Regions from separate parts of the Paenibacillus sp. ALE2 genome, predicted to be linked through region 4. Evidence: riboswitches for the same ligand, from Rfam matches in the RefSeq annotation. Region 4 holds a riboswitch; each other region holds the start of a gene.
What was found. A riboswitch is a leader RNA that binds a small molecule or an ion and turns the genes downstream of it on or off. The one in region 4 is predicted to bind cyclic di-AMP.
Positions count from the first base shown of each region.

Region 1 (3,707 bases), 1.5 Mb from region 4:
TCCCAAGGAAGCTACTGTCGCTACTTCGGTATATCAAAGTAAAGATCGAGCTACTCCAACATTAGCGATGCTACGAAAAAAGCATGCGGACATTTTTAAAATGTGCGGCCCGCACACCCGCCAAATTGCCTTAACCTTTGATGATGTGCCCGATTCAAGGTATACGCCGCAGGTTTTGGACGTATTACACGCAAACGGTATCAAAGCTACGTTTTTTATCGTCGGCCATCGTGCGGAAAAGCATCCGGGGATCATACGCCGCATCATCCGCGAGGGTCATGCTATAGGAAACCATTCCTATACTCATCCGGATTTCAGGAAGGCCACACCAGAACGCTTTCGCCACCAGATTACAAAAACAGAACGCATTTTAGAAGCCAGCGCAGGTTTTCGGCCCAGATTGATACGACCACCCTATGGTGAAATCACGGAGCCTCAAATTCAGTGGGCGCGTCGTCATGGGTACATGATCGTCAATTGGAATGTGGACTCTCTAGACTGGAAGGGATTGAGCAAAACACAGATTCAGCGTAACGTGATCCCGGCTACCAGACCTGGCTCCATTATTTTAATGCATGCAGGTGGAGGTCAAAGTTCCAACTTGCAAGGTACTGTCCAAGCTTTGCCGGGTCTAATCCACTCTTTAAAAGCTAAGGGCTACAAGTTTGTCACAGTCCCCCGGCTACTTCACACATCGGAACGAAAATAACAGTATGTCTAAGCCTCGTATATACCAACAACGTAAAAAGGCTGCCTTGACGAGCAGAATGCTTCTGCTTGTAAGACAGCCTTTTTTAGCGATAAACGACCGTACTGATAAGAAGTCGTCCCAGTTATATGTTGTGTGCTATAATATTAAGTTTACATAATATATATTATGTTTAATGAAATCAAATATATGCACAATGCTATTTATCAATAACGTACAGTTTCACATTTTGGAAGCCGAAGTCGTTCACGAATGATTTGTTGCCAGGGATAAAGATATCAATCCGCTTTCCGGTAATAGCGCTGCCCTGATCACGGGCAACGGCTACAAAAGAATGGTCTGGCAAGCCGGGATGGGAATAGCCTGTAACTAGCACCTTTGTTCCCATAGGAATGACTTTCGGGTCTACTGCAATTGTACCCAGTTTAAGCGGATTACCGTAGTAATCGACTGCACCCCATTTGCCATTTTCATCAGCTGCGGCTGAATATGCTGTTGCTTTAACATCAACAACTTTACTGTAATTGAATGTTTTGCCCCATGCTTCAATTGTTGGCCTCTCATTCGCTGGTGCTTTCTCCGTAAGTAGCTGTGGTTTCGAATCCGAAGCCGCCTTCACACTTTTTTCGTCTGGCACTTTAATTTGTAGACCTGCATATATGTTGTTGGACGCAATATCCGGGTTAGCCTTCGTCAAGTCATCTACCGATACCCCATAACGTTGAGCAAGCAAAAAGAAAGTATCGCCTTCTTTGGCAGTATGAAGCGAAGCAGCATTTGCTACTCCAGCTGTCTGTGCCAATCCTGCAATCGCTGCGGCAAGCACCGCAAATTTCATGGTTTTTCCAATATGTTTTAAGTGTTTCAAAGATATGTACCTCCTCTGTTGTGCCTGCGAGGTTAGCTGTCGGATTCGGGCTCAGGAGAAGCCCTATGCTTGCGCAATTCACCCCTAGGTCATATTCCATACTTTTTATGATGTATTGGAACAATGGCCGTTGTTACGTCCCCCGCACTTCCCATAGTTTGAGTCCAGCACCTGAGTATTTATTATCATAAGTGCTGCCTCGGTAAGTTTTGGCTTACTGCATAATATCACAATTTTGTAACCTTATCTGCATGAAAATGTTGGGAACCTTGAACATCATACTACACTCATTACAATTTTGTCATTAAGAATCCGTTTTTTGTTACGAAAATATGGAGATATGGTGACAAAAAAAGAAAAGCCCTCCGTGAACCATCGTCACGAGAAGGGCTATGTCAATATTTTATAAAAGCATTTTCTTACAGTACTTTAGCAAGAAAGTCACGAGTACGATCATGGCTTGGAGTACCAAAAACTTGCTCAGGCGTGCCTTGCTCTATAATTTGGCCGTTGTCCATAAAGATGATCCGATCCCCTACTTCACGGGCAAAGCCCATTTCGTGCGTCACGATCACCATCGTCATGCCGCCTTCAGCGAGCTTCTTCATTACATCTAGAACCTCTCCAACCATTTCAGGGTCCAGAGCTGAAGTAGGCTCATCAAACAGCATTACGTGCGGCTGCATAGCCAGAGCACGTGCTATCGCTATACGTTGCTTTTGACCGCCAGATAACTGGTTCGGGTAGGTATTCTTCTTATCCTCAAGACCCACGGTCCGCAGGAGCTCCAACGCAATTTTCTCCGCTTCTTTCCCCGATTGCTTCTTCACCTGCGTTGGTGCAAGCGTCAGATTCTGCAGTATTGTTTTATGCGGAAACAGATTGAAATGTTGGAAAACCATCCCCATCTTCTCTCGAGTCGCATTAATATTATGACCACGGGCCGTAATCGGCTCACCCTCAAACAAGATTTCCCCTTCTGTTGGCTGTTCCAACAGATTCATACAACGCAAAAACGTACTTTTCCCCGAACCACTCGGGCCGATAATGACGACTACTTCACCTTTGGCGATATCTATATCAATGCCTTTTAAAATTTCATTCTTACCGAATGATTTACGCAGTTGTTTAACGGTGATCACTGGCTCTCAACTTCCTTTCCCATAAACCCAACAGCTTAGATAAGCTGAATGTCATTACAAAATAAATAGCGGCTGCGATTACGAACGGACTTAAGCCTTCGTAGGTAATATTCTTAATGACCTGGGCTTGATACATAATGTCCACCATCCCAATGGTCGAAATAATAGAAGATTCTTTAATGATCGTAATGAACTCATTACCAATAGCAGGCAATATAGATTTAAATGCTTGCGGTAAAATAACGTGACGCATCGCTTTGCCTCGTCCCATCCCGAGCGAGCGGGCAGCTTCCATCTGTCCACGGTCTACGGCCTGAATACCAGCACGGAAAATTTCAGCCAAATATGCCGAACTATTCAGAGACAACGTAATTATACCGGACTGGAGTGGCGTAAAATTAACACCTAACGTCAAAGCAACTCCATAATGAATAATCATAAGCTGCACCAGCATAGGTGTGCCGCGCAGTATCTCTACATATGCGGTACCTAGCCACTCGATAATACGAATACCACTCATCCGCAGCAAGGATATGATCAGCCCAATAATGAATCCGAACAGTACTCCGAGCGCAGACAGCAATAGAGTGTAGCCGATACCCGTAGCGTAGAAACTGCGATATTTCAAAAATATATCTACAATGCTATTCGAAGAAACCTGTCTGTCAGCAGACAGTGCACTCGCTTCTGTAGAAAATTTCTCAATCGATCCGTCCGCTTTCAGGCGAGCCAACGTTTTATTTACTGAAGCAAGCAATTCCGCATTTCCTTTACGGATGCCTACAGCAGTTTCTGCTCCTTCATCTTCAGGTACTGCTTTGGCAAGTGTTACGGTACCGTCTAGCGTGTATCCTTTAGCAACGGTATCTTCGATTACAACCGCGTTGATACGCTTGGTCCGAAGCTGGAGTACCAGATCGGATATTTTATCCAATGAGGTTACAGAAGCATTAGGCACTTTTTGCGCAATTTCTTCCTGGATACTCCC
Region 1 covers NZ_CM134213.1:4,269,655-4,273,361, reverse strand. The annotation lists gene ACXHJ1_RS18740 (polysaccharide deacetylase family protein) at 1-709, shown strand, start outside; gene ACXHJ1_RS18735 (3D domain-containing protein) at 909-1,577, opposite strand; cyclic di-AMP (ydaO/yuaA leader) riboswitch at 1,584-1,757, opposite strand; gene ACXHJ1_RS18730 (amino acid ABC transporter ATP-binding protein) at 1,997-2,719, opposite strand; gene ACXHJ1_RS18725 (ABC transporter substrate-binding protein/permease) at 2,706-3,707, opposite strand, start outside.
Region 1: linked by a shared signal. The riboswitch ahead of ACXHJ1_RS18735 (3D domain-containing protein) and the one ahead of ACXHJ1_RS00210 (hypothetical protein) in region 4 are both predicted to bind cyclic di-AMP.

Region 2 (3,707 bases), 1.5 Mb from region 4:
CGTTTGTTGCGTCCTCATAATGGGAGAATTGTCGTAAAAGAGTCGGGTATGCATGCTGTAGAGGATTATCTAATGTCACGCTATCAGATGTACTGGCAAATTTATTTCCATCCTGTAACACGCAGCTCGGAAATCCTGTTACGTAAAATTTTTAAGAGAGCAAAGGAATTGTTCAAAAACAGATATGAGTTTGGTTTTCTGCTTGATCCGCTGCCCGATCTGTTAAAAGGAGAACTAACAGTGGAGCAGTATTTGATGCTGGATGAGTCTTTGATTCAGACGGTATTTGGCCAATGGAAACGAGAAAAGGATGAAATTTTAAGTGATTTGAGTAGCCGTTTTATGGATCGTAGATTGTATAAATATGTAGAGATTGAAAATATGGATACAGATACCGTTGACCATATTCGAGAGGCTTTGAAAGAGGCTGGATTGCATCCTGAATATGATCTTGAAATTGATTTTCCAACAGATCTTCCTTATGATGTGTTTCGGCAGGGCGGCTCGACGGACAACCAGATTTTACTGCTTGGACGTCAGGGCGAGGTGCGGGAAATATCCGAAGTTTCGGAAATTGTGCGCTCAATAAGTGGCATTCACCGAGGAAAATATCACATGTATTTTCCCCAAAATAAATTGAACGGGGTAAAAGACAGGCTTCCTGCCGAAATAAGGAATTATTTTGTCAAACAATAGACAAATATATAGAAATGTAAGTAAAAAAAGGAGATGAAAACCTTGGATTTATTCGACACTCATACTCACCTGGATGCGCCACAATTTGACGAAGACCGTGAAGAAGTTATATCACGTGCTGTCGAATCAGGAGTAACACGGATGATCAATATCGGATTTAATCGTGAGACCATTCCATCCACCATGAAGCTGGCTGAGACGTATGATTTTATTTATGCGGCCGTTGGATGGCATCCGCAGGATGCTATTACAATGCAGGAGGGGGATTTAGAATGGATTGCATCGTTATGCAGTCATAAAAAGGTTGTAGCGATCGGAGAGATCGGTCTGGATTACTATTGGGATACATCACCAAAGGATGTACAGCAGCGGGTGCTTCGAAACCAAATTGGTCTGGCACGTGAGCTCAACATGCCAATTGTTATCCATAACCGGGATGCGCATGAAGATATTGTGAGAATTTTACGTGAGGAAAAGGCGAGCGAGATTGGCGGAGTCATGCACTCCTTTTCTGGGAGCTGGGAGACCGCTAAAATGGTGCTTGATATGGGCTTTCACCTTTCCTTTGGCGGGCCCATAACGTTCAAAAATGCCAAGCAGCCAAAAGAGGTACTGGCCCAGGTTCCGCTGGATCGTCTGCTGATTGAAACGGACGCGCCATACTTGACGCCTCATCCGTTTCGTGGGAAGCGAAATGAGTCGGCCCATGTGAGATTGGTGGCAGAGGCAGCTGCCCAAATTAAGGGAATTACGGTGGAGGAATTGGTATCCATTACGACCCGAAATGCTTTGGAACGATTTGACATTCAGTGAAAAAGCGAAGAAATCAATCAAAATAAAGAGATAGACGGAGCTAATTATGATTTTGTTGCAGGAAACTCAAGAATATTACAATTTTTTAACCGAATATTTTAAAAAATGTACTTGAAACCTGCTTTACAACATGCATGGAAACAGGATATCATCTTTTCAGTGAATTGTTGTTGAGTGTAAACATCAACAAATCATTTCATGAACCAGTCTCGCTGAGTCCCTTTTGCAGGGAACGGGGGAACCGATATGGCTTACAGTACGTCCGGCGTATGTGCAAGAGAGAATGTCTCTTCAGCAGCCGGCTCAACCGAAATTCATTTCCCGAATGGGATGAACAGGTAGAGAAGCCGTATTTCGATTTCTTTCTGGGTCTTCGGGGTGAATGTGAAGGCGACCGCCATGAGCGGTTGACCTAAGCTAGGGCGACTCTCTACGTCCGAACCCGACAGCTAACCCCGTAAGCGTAACAAGAGAGAAGCCATCTCGTGCATGAGTTTTCCCGCATATTCACACATGTCGGAAGCCACGAAAGAGCTCTCTAGTCTCTTTCTTTGGCTTTTTTTGTTGTGAATAAAAGAAAATCTGTCATCATACTGTGGTTAAACAGGGGAGGACAGCATGCCGCGAAGACGGGTACATGGTGCAGGACAGTCGCAGTACGGGCTTGTCTTGTAGAAAATCTGTTATAGTCACGTCAACGATCAACTATGTCTTACTCCAGACGGCGGGCTATGTAAGGAGGACGGAGGAAATGGGCATTTTCCGAAAAGAGGAGACCCATGAGTCACGCTCATCCAGCATGTCTTACGTATTACGTTGGAAGCAAGAGAATGTGCGCCAGGCTGCTTTGGTTGCTATTTTTCTAATCGCACTAACGATTATGATTTCAATTCTGATGTACACGCAATCTAAAAAACAAGTCTTTTTTGTCATCGATGGTAAGGCATCTGCGGTAGAAACCCGGGAATCCAAGCTCCAAGATTTGCTCAATGAGCATTCTATTTCACTTCAGCCGCATGATACAATTTCCATGCCGCTAAATGGGGCAGTTCAGGATGGGGATCGCGTAGTCATTAAACGTGCCAATCAGGTTAAAGTATCCTCAGGCAATAAGACGAAAAAGCTGTACACAACAGAAAATACAGTAGAGGGTGCCATTCGCACTTCGGGCTATAAATTATCATCAACGGATAAAGTTTACCCTGCGTTGGATGCCTCTGTTTCAGCTAACATGGACATAAAAATCGTCCGTGTGAAGAAACAGCAGGTCGAACAGAAAAAACAAGTGCCTTATCAGGTCATCAAAACGGCAGATCCAAGTCTCTATAAAGGCGATAATCGAGTCATTCAAAGTGGCAAATCGGGTGTGGTAGTCCAGCATGTTCAAAAGGTATACCATGATGGAAAATTGGTATCCAAACAGCTGGTCAACAAGGAAGTCGCACAGAATCGTGTGGATAAGGTAATTGCGGTAGGAACGAAGAAGAAACCGGTCGTTCTAGCTGCTTCCATCGGCCCTAAAGATGCGGTTAAGGCTACAAAGGTTAGTTCGGGCAGTGCTGTCCGTAAAGCAGGTATTAATTTTAATTATAGAAAAGTTTTACAAAATGTCTCCATGACGGCGTATTCCGCACAGGAGCCAGGTATCGGTACACGTACCGCCTCCGGCACGCGTGTCACGGAAGGACGCACCATCGCTGTCGATCCGAGTGTAATTCCAATCGGGTGGTGGGTGTATATTGAAGGGGTGGGCTTCCGCCGTGCGGAGGATACCGGTGGCGCGATTAAAGGCCACAAAATCGATGTGTATTATGAGAGTTTGAGCCGGGCCAACCAATTTGGTCGTAAGCACGGTAAAACCGTATATGTTATCGGACCTGTAAAACCGGAAATCAACTAAAACAGGTTGTGTATGTTGAGGACAATGCGATAGTATTAACAACATAGTTATGCCATGCTAAGAAGAGGATACCCTCTTCTTATTTTGTTTTCAAAAGCAGGGAAAGATAAATATATGTTGCTGTGTAGCAGTGGAGGGAAACGAAGATGATCAAGGAAGTGATCGTGGTGGAAGGCCGGGATGATACGGTAGCCATTCGCCGTGCTGTCGAAGCAGATACGATAGAAACTGGCGGTTCAGCCATTAATAAAATGACGCTGCGAAAAATTGCATTGGCGCAGGAACGGCGGGGGGTCAT
Region 2 covers NZ_CM134213.1:1,552,711-1,556,417, reverse strand. The annotation lists gene ACXHJ1_RS06620 (HD domain-containing protein) at 1-696, shown strand, start outside; gene ACXHJ1_RS06615 (TatD family hydrolase) at 739-1,509, shown strand; cyclic di-AMP (ydaO/yuaA leader) riboswitch at 1,710-1,989, shown strand; gene ACXHJ1_RS06610 (3D domain-containing protein) at 2,261-3,409, shown strand; gene rnmV (ribonuclease M5) at 3,556-3,707, shown strand, end outside.
Region 2: linked by a shared signal. The riboswitch ahead of ACXHJ1_RS06610 (3D domain-containing protein) and the one ahead of ACXHJ1_RS00210 (hypothetical protein) in region 4 are both predicted to bind cyclic di-AMP.

Region 3 (3,707 bases), 1.4 Mb from region 4:
ATACTTGCTGCTGTTCCGACGAAAATAATCATGTAAGCAGCGGGATTATTGACCAGATTGACGACTGGCGCGCCCTTCAGGATCATCCCGACGACCAGTGACAAAAGCCCGAGCACAAGTCCAATAATGGTTGTAATTTGCATGATACACCTCATCCATGAGAATAGATTTTGAATCCTTTCATGCCGCATGGGTCGTCCTTGCCCCAAGCGCGTCATTATGAGACGGATTATAGTATTTATCGACAAAACTCTCTTTTTTGTTAAGGGCGAATTTCCGGTATAATAAAGTGATTATGTATTGAATCGCTGAACCACTGGAGGAAATAGCATGGGAGTAAAGCATGGGCGAGAGTATGAACAAATTTTGAACGATTTGACAGAGGCTGTGGGACGTATTCCGGATAGCTATGAATTTTTTGAAATGGAAGCAGAAGATTGGGACAGGCTGGACCCAGCAGGGCGCCAGGAAGTCAATGAAGCTTTGGCAGAAGACTTATTTTATGCGCTGGGTACAGAGCCCATAATCACTGTAGGCAGCGGTGTTGTGATTTATGAGCCGGAGCAACACCGGATCTATGTACTCATCGGGGACGAGGAGCTGACGTCGGTCCCATTGATTTGATGGCCGTCTTTATGGATTTATCAACGGGGCCGTGGTAATATGTACACCAATATATCGTAGTTTTGGCCGTATTTAAGCGGCTAAAAGGCTTCCGTATAAACGGGGAGGAGTTCGTAACATGCCTTTTACACAAGAAGAGATTGAAGCACATCTGGAGAAGCTGGAGGGCTGGGAACTGGAGGAAGGACGTTGGATCGTTCGGAAATATAATTTTTCCAGTTTTATGAAAGGAATTGCCTTCGTGGATGAAGTTGCCGCTATATCTGAGGCATTTAATCATCATCCATTTATTACGATTGATTACAAGACCGTGACTCTGCGTTTGACCTCCTGGGACGATGGCGGTATTATGGCCGTAGATATTAAGGAAGCCCAACAATATAATGAAGCTTTCGAAAAAATGCGCAGCAGTCATTGAGTTTGTAATGATCTGTCGTATATATGAAGAGCGCCTTCGTTATACAACATCGCGGTTGTATAGTGAAGGCGCTCTTATTTATAGAACCCGATTCTGTTGTTCAGGACGATATACCATACAATGGAACGGCTTTCTGCCATCTGGAGTCTGGCGTTCATAGGTATCCGTTAGCTCAAATCCAGCTGCCTTGTAGGCTCGGATAGCCCGCTGATTCCAAGTGAGAACCTCTAGGTCAATTTCATTCTGCGGATGCCGCCGTCTGGCTTCCTCGGCAATGGCCCGGACAAAGTCGGAGCCTGTGCCATGTCCGCATCTTTCGGGATGCATTCCAAGACCCAGCCGGGTCACACCGACCATAGGGAAATATTGAGCAAATCCCGTCAGCTCATTCTCTTCGTCCAGGACCGCAACATATTGCTCTTGGCGAAGCGTGGGACTTCCAAATTCGACTTCAAGCGCCTTCATTTGTTCCCAGGGAAGCCAGCCGTATATGTTGTAGGGGGGATCATAGCGCCACTCACAGATTTCAGCCGCTTGATGCTCGTCCATCGGTACGATCCGGTAGTTGGATATTGAGGCCGGCACTTTTCCATTCCTCCTTATGCAGGTACTTCAATCATTAACCACAGATTGTAGACAAGTTGTAGGAGAATGGCAAGCGTGTTTATTTCGTACCTAAGTCGGGTATACATTCAATAAGAAGGATTTACTGCTCATATGCTCCCCCAGCGGTGACGGTAAAACCGACGATGTTCGCTAAAATTGAAACCTTTTGAGGTGTCAGTTCGTCAGTAATGATAATCATTGCTGATGTAGTGGACATAAAAAACCGCAATTCGATTCCGGCCAGAATCAAATTGCGGCTAGGGTTAGCTTGCTGTGCGGTAGTTATTCTACGTTGTCGTCATCAGGAATATCTGAAGCTACAGAATGGTAAGCGTCTGTGCTCATAATTCTTTTTGCACCGACATAACGGTTAGCGTAATAATTTTCGTTCAGTGAGCTAACTACTACACCACGTGAAGTCGAGGAGTGGGCGAATTTACCTTCACCTACGAAGATACCTACATGGGAAACGCCTCTTCCTGTGGTGTTGAAGAACACCAGGTCGCCTGGTCTCATTTCATCGCGGGATACAGAAGAACCCATTTTGAATTGTGATCCAGATTGATGCGGCAGTTTAATTCCCAGTTTGTTGAATACATACATTGTGAAGCCGGAGCAATCGAATCCCTCGAGTGTAGTGCCTCCGCTTCTGTAGTTCGTTCCTTTGGCATCTTGGATGACCTGGTCCATCTTAGAGTCTGCAAATGCACTGCTGCCACCGAATGTAAAAGATGTAAAGGCAATGGCGAGACCCATGGCTGCGATCGTTAGCTTCTTCTTCAAAAAAAATATACCCCTTCCAATGCCTGCGAGGTTAGCTTAAGGATTCGGTAGAAGGTTCCCCTATGACCACTCTGTTGCGAGATCAATTCACCCAAACTGGTTCCCCCGCTTCCTAGGTGCCAGGAATTAGGCTTAACTTAAGATGTGCACCTTGGAGAGCAGTATTCACGACAACGATGTTTTTAAGATAAAGGTTACAATAAAGATTACAAAGTTGTTACTATCAGTTCACTGCGATTATTGTAACAAAGACAGCAGGCTTTGGCAAATGTTTCATCGCAAAAAGTTACAAAAAAAATCTGTTCCTAACGCTCCAGGAACAGATTCTGTTAACAGTATTCAGTTATGTGCCGTTTGCACGGGAAAGAAAAAAGTTTTTTCGACAGCTGAAAATACAGAAGAGAGGATATTGTGAGGGGTTAGCCTCTGCTGGAGATATCGATGTGCCATAGCCGATACTGTGAACTGATATGCCACAGCCTGACCAGACTGGTAACAAAATGATACGATTGTTGGAGAATCAGTGCCAACATACCCGTCCAAATCATCGCCACGGTGCCAAATAGACCGAAAACTAGCAACACACAAGTACCGAGCAACAGGGATACACCAACAGCCGGAAGAAGCTGGCGAAAGAAGGCGAGCAGGGAGGATAGTATGGTGTGACCACTGACAGTGCCCAGCTGCATATACAGGATGCACTGCCGAATGACCCAACCGTAAGCTATCCACCCCATGGCATAGGGCAACAAATGTAGCAGGTAAGAGGAAGATTGCAACGTTCCTACTACAATAGGATAGAGTCTCGGTACCACCCAAAAGGCGGGAAGCAGCAGCAAACCCAACTCGATGATGTAATACAATAGCGATGACATACCGTGGCGTTTCATCCCCTTGAAGAAGGACAGGCTTTGCGGTTCAGACGCATCGGTATGCAGGCTTTGATATATGCCAGCTCTAATGAAGGGAGTGATTAGTATGCGCAATACGGTCGCCCCTAGTAATATCCACAAGTACACATGTACTTCCCGGCTGTCCATCAAGGCGATCTGGCCCTCCATCCAAAACAAGGTCTTTCCCAGTTCGTTTTGGCTCTGATCAGGATAACGTAGCAGCAGCGGGATAACGGCAGACTGTACCAGCCTATAGAGAAATACTCCCCACAGCAAACGATACAGAAATAAAATGATCACGATATAAAAGCGTATGCGTACCAGCGCCCAGCCTTCTTTTATAACAGTCCGCATCTATAGACACCTCACCATGACAGACTTCC
Region 3 covers NZ_CM134213.1:1,447,929-1,451,635, reverse strand. The annotation lists gene motA (flagellar motor stator protein MotA) at 1-143, opposite strand, end outside; gene ACXHJ1_RS06230 (hypothetical protein) at 331-624, shown strand; gene ACXHJ1_RS06225 (4a-hydroxytetrahydrobiopterin dehydratase) at 743-1,042, shown strand; gene ACXHJ1_RS06220 (GNAT family N-acetyltransferase) at 1,121-1,627, opposite strand; gene ACXHJ1_RS06215 (C40 family peptidase) at 1,931-2,431, opposite strand; cyclic di-AMP (ydaO/yuaA leader) riboswitch at 2,437-2,574, opposite strand; gene ACXHJ1_RS06210 (hypothetical protein) at 2,851-3,678, opposite strand; gene ACXHJ1_RS06205 (M1 family metallopeptidase) at 3,690-3,707, opposite strand, start outside.
Region 3: linked by a shared signal. The riboswitch ahead of ACXHJ1_RS06215 (C40 family peptidase) and the one ahead of ACXHJ1_RS00210 (hypothetical protein) in region 4 are both predicted to bind cyclic di-AMP.

Region 4 (3,707 bases):
TTTTCAAGGAAGCAGCTTGTGCTTTCCCCCGTCCCTCCGCGAGCGCTTCAGCAAAGTTAGCAAAAAGCAGCGTGAACAACAAAATAATAAATACAGCCAAGTTAAAGCCCATTTCCTTGCCGGTTCCAAAATAACCGGGAAGCAGTAGCATGAGCAGTACGACCAATGTACCGATCTCCACGACGAACATGACAGGATTTTTCATCATGATCATCGGATTTAATTTGATAAAGCTATCCTTGACCGCCTGCTTCAAGATGCTTCTATCCAGCATGCGTTTGCGTTGTTCCTTCATGATCAAGCACCCCGTTCATCCATTCTCATTTTCCTTCTATGCTCATTCTTCATCACATGGTCAAAAATTCAGCTACAGGACCCAGTACGATCACCGGCAAAAAGGTTAACGCACCAATCAACAGGACCACTCCGATTAGGATGGCTCCAAACAGCTTGTTGTCCGTGCGCAGTGTACCCATTGTCACCGGGGTCGGCGCTTTGGCATTCAACGAAGCCGCCACAGCCAGCAATGCAATCATGGATACATATCGTCCAAAGAACATAACCGCTCCTGTCGTAACGTTCCAAAACACGTTGTTATCCGAAAGACCTTCAAATCCCGAGCCGTTATTTGCCGCAGATGATGCATATTCATAGATCACCTGAGTCAACCCGTGATATCCGGGGTTAGAGACCGCATCGTATCCCCAATGACTCATAAATGCAAGCGCAGTTGGAGCAAGAATAAGAAACGGATGTACCAAAATGGCAATCGCAATCAGCTTCATTTCCTTGCCTTCAATTTTCCTACCCATAAATTCCGGGGTTCTTCCGACCATCAGTCCGCATATAAACACTCCCAGAATCGCATACATCAGCATATTCATCAGCCCGACGCCCTTGCCGCCAAAAATGACGTTTAGCATCATTTCTCCCAAAGCAGCCATACCACCTAGCGGGGTCAATGTATCATGCATATTATTGACCGAACCTGTCGTTGCCGCCGTTGTGACCGCAGTGAATAATGCCGATTGTCCAATGCCGAAACGAACCTCTTTCCCTTCCATGCTTCCCTGAGATGCATCCATACCCAGTGCCTGAATTAACGGATTACCTGTTTTCTCCGACACATACGTTATGGTTAGAAAAATAAGGAACAAGACCATCATCGAGCTGAAAATAATCCAGCCCTGCTTGCGATTACGGGCAAACAATCCAAATGTATACGGCAGCGAAGCCGGCATTACCCACATTGCCAAAATTTCCAGTACGTTCGTCCAAGGATTTGGATTTTCAAAAGGATGCGCAGAATTAGCTCCCGCAAAACCGCCCCCGTTCGTGCCCAAATGCTTGATGGATTCCAATGAGGCAATGGGTCCCATAGCAATCTGCTGCTGTGTACCACTTAAAGTCGTAATATCCGCCGTGGGTTGTAGCGTCTGTGGTACTTTTAATCCCACCAGCACCAGCGTAAGTACAAAGGCAAGCGGCAGGAAAATCCGTATGTTGGCTTTAATAAAATCTTGAAAAAAATTACCCAGCCCTTCACCGCGCCGCGTCAATCCCCTCATAAAAGCCGCAGCAACCGAAAACCCCGAAGCAGCCGAAGTAAACATCATCATCGTGACGAACGCCATCTGTGTCAGATACGTAAGCCCGCTTTCTCCGCTATAATGTTGGAGATTCGTATTGGTCATAAAGCTGATTACCGTATTAAAGGCCAATGATGCTTCCATATTACTGTTCCCAACCGGATTGCCCGGGAGTATAGCCTGCAAGCGCAATAGCAGGTAGCTGATCCCCACAAGCACCACATTGGTTGCAATGAAACTCATAGCGTACGTCGTCCAATGCATGCTGTCCTGTTTCTTCAAGCCTACAGCCTTATAAATCAGCTTTTCCGTTCCACCAAAAATCCGATCCGTCCGATTCGGTTCATTCGAGAATACGTGATACATATAGGTGCCCATCGGCTTTACCAAGAGCAACAATATGATGATCACAATCCCAATTTGCAGTAGCTCCATCCTCTATTCCTCCTTAAAATGCTCCTGCATTTGGAACAACAGACCTGATTCAGACCATCCATTGAGTGCACACGTTTGCGAAAATCTGCATCTCTGATGCTGCATTCTTGATCTGCTGTTCCCGCCTGCTCGATCCTATAGTTGACTAGAATTTTTCAGGATTCAGGAGTGCATAGATTAAATACACGAACACAATAGCCGTAAGTCCTAGCACAACGATCATCCTCTTCGCCCTCCTTTTGAGGTCTGTGCATCACACCAGCGTACAAACAGCAGTATCACTCCATAACTCACAGCCATTACGAGCAGCATGTATAAATCCATCATGTTCATACCCTCCGTATCGCTTTTCAGATCTTTATTTCCGATTCCATCATAAAATCACAAAGCAGCTATGTTATAAGTGCTTATCCGTTCAGCAGGAAACCCACCTCTCCGTTCAATGTGTAGATCACATGGTCCGCTCCCAATCCCCGATAAATTCCTTGTGGATTACAGCCGTGCGTAATAACATAGATCAATTCTGATGTTAGTGGCCGACATATTTGCAGGAAACGGCAAGTTAGATTCAAGCTGTTTTCGAACAAATACACACTACCAATTTCTTTTTTAGGAAAATTCCATTTTCCCGCTTGCATCGTATTGATGCGCACAATGTGCTCTACACCCATTTTTTTGAGCTGTCGTTCCTCCTGGGTGCTATTTGTGAGAACTGCAAACGCCAATTTTTTGAACATAAGCAATTTCACAAAACTTCTGCCCGCTTCATTCGGTGCAGTGACAATAATTAACCGACCTTCCATCAGTAGCTCCTCTCCCGGTATAAAAAGACAACAAAAAGAAGCCGAAGGAAAAAGGCTTCCTCCGGCTTCATACATTCCATGATAAAATAAACCATGGCTGCACACGGCGGTTTGTTGCCTCTCCCTGTACGCTTACGAGGTTAGCTGTCGGATTCGGACGTGAGAGTCGCCCTATTTACGGCACTTGGCCGGAAAATTCACCCCATGAGACACACGGCTTGCAAAGCCGTATATACTCGTTGGTTCCCCCGCTTTTGCAACTGCAAAATTCAGCGCTTTAGACAATTCGTTGTTGCTTCATTGTTGTTAATTTGAAATTACGTCTTGAATCATACACCCGTGCAAGGAAGACTGTAAAGCTCAACGGCAAGGCTATAAATCACCCTTTAGAGCATAGAAGATTAAGGATAACGCTTACAACCAACCTATGCTTCTCGTATCTCTCTAAAACTCTGTATTTCACCCCTTTTTGAAAATGAAAGGCATGTCAATATTGGCGTAGGGTATGGTACGGTTGCCCTTTATTTATAAAAAAGAAAGAAAATGCGCTATATGTACTAGATAATTATCGAATGAAGCCTTTTTTATGAGAAGAAACACCTCAATTTGCTCCATTTGAAGTGCGATTTACCGTTTTGAACAAAAGACGATTTTACAATGCACAATGTCTGTAGACTCTTCTGGACTTGCAACCCCTTGTTGAATTGTTCACAATTTAATTGTAAAATATTTAATTAGGAGGGATATCATGAGCGTATATAAATATGATGCACAGACCCTACAAGGGGCACAAATTCCGTTATCCACATACGAAGGGAAAGTTCTTCTTATCGTGAATACTGCCAGCAAATGTGGGTTAACCCCCCAGTACAAGGCGCTA
Region 4 covers NZ_CM134213.1:42,451-46,157, forward strand. The annotation lists gene kdpB (potassium-transporting ATPase subunit KdpB) at 1-295, opposite strand, end outside; gene kdpA (potassium-transporting ATPase subunit KdpA) at 348-2,024, opposite strand; gene kdpF (K(+)-transporting ATPase subunit F) at 2,170-2,247, opposite strand; gene ACXHJ1_RS00210 (hypothetical protein) at 2,432-2,827, opposite strand; cyclic di-AMP (ydaO/yuaA leader) riboswitch at 2,941-3,112, opposite strand; gene ACXHJ1_RS00215 (glutathione peroxidase) at 3,576-3,707, shown strand, end outside.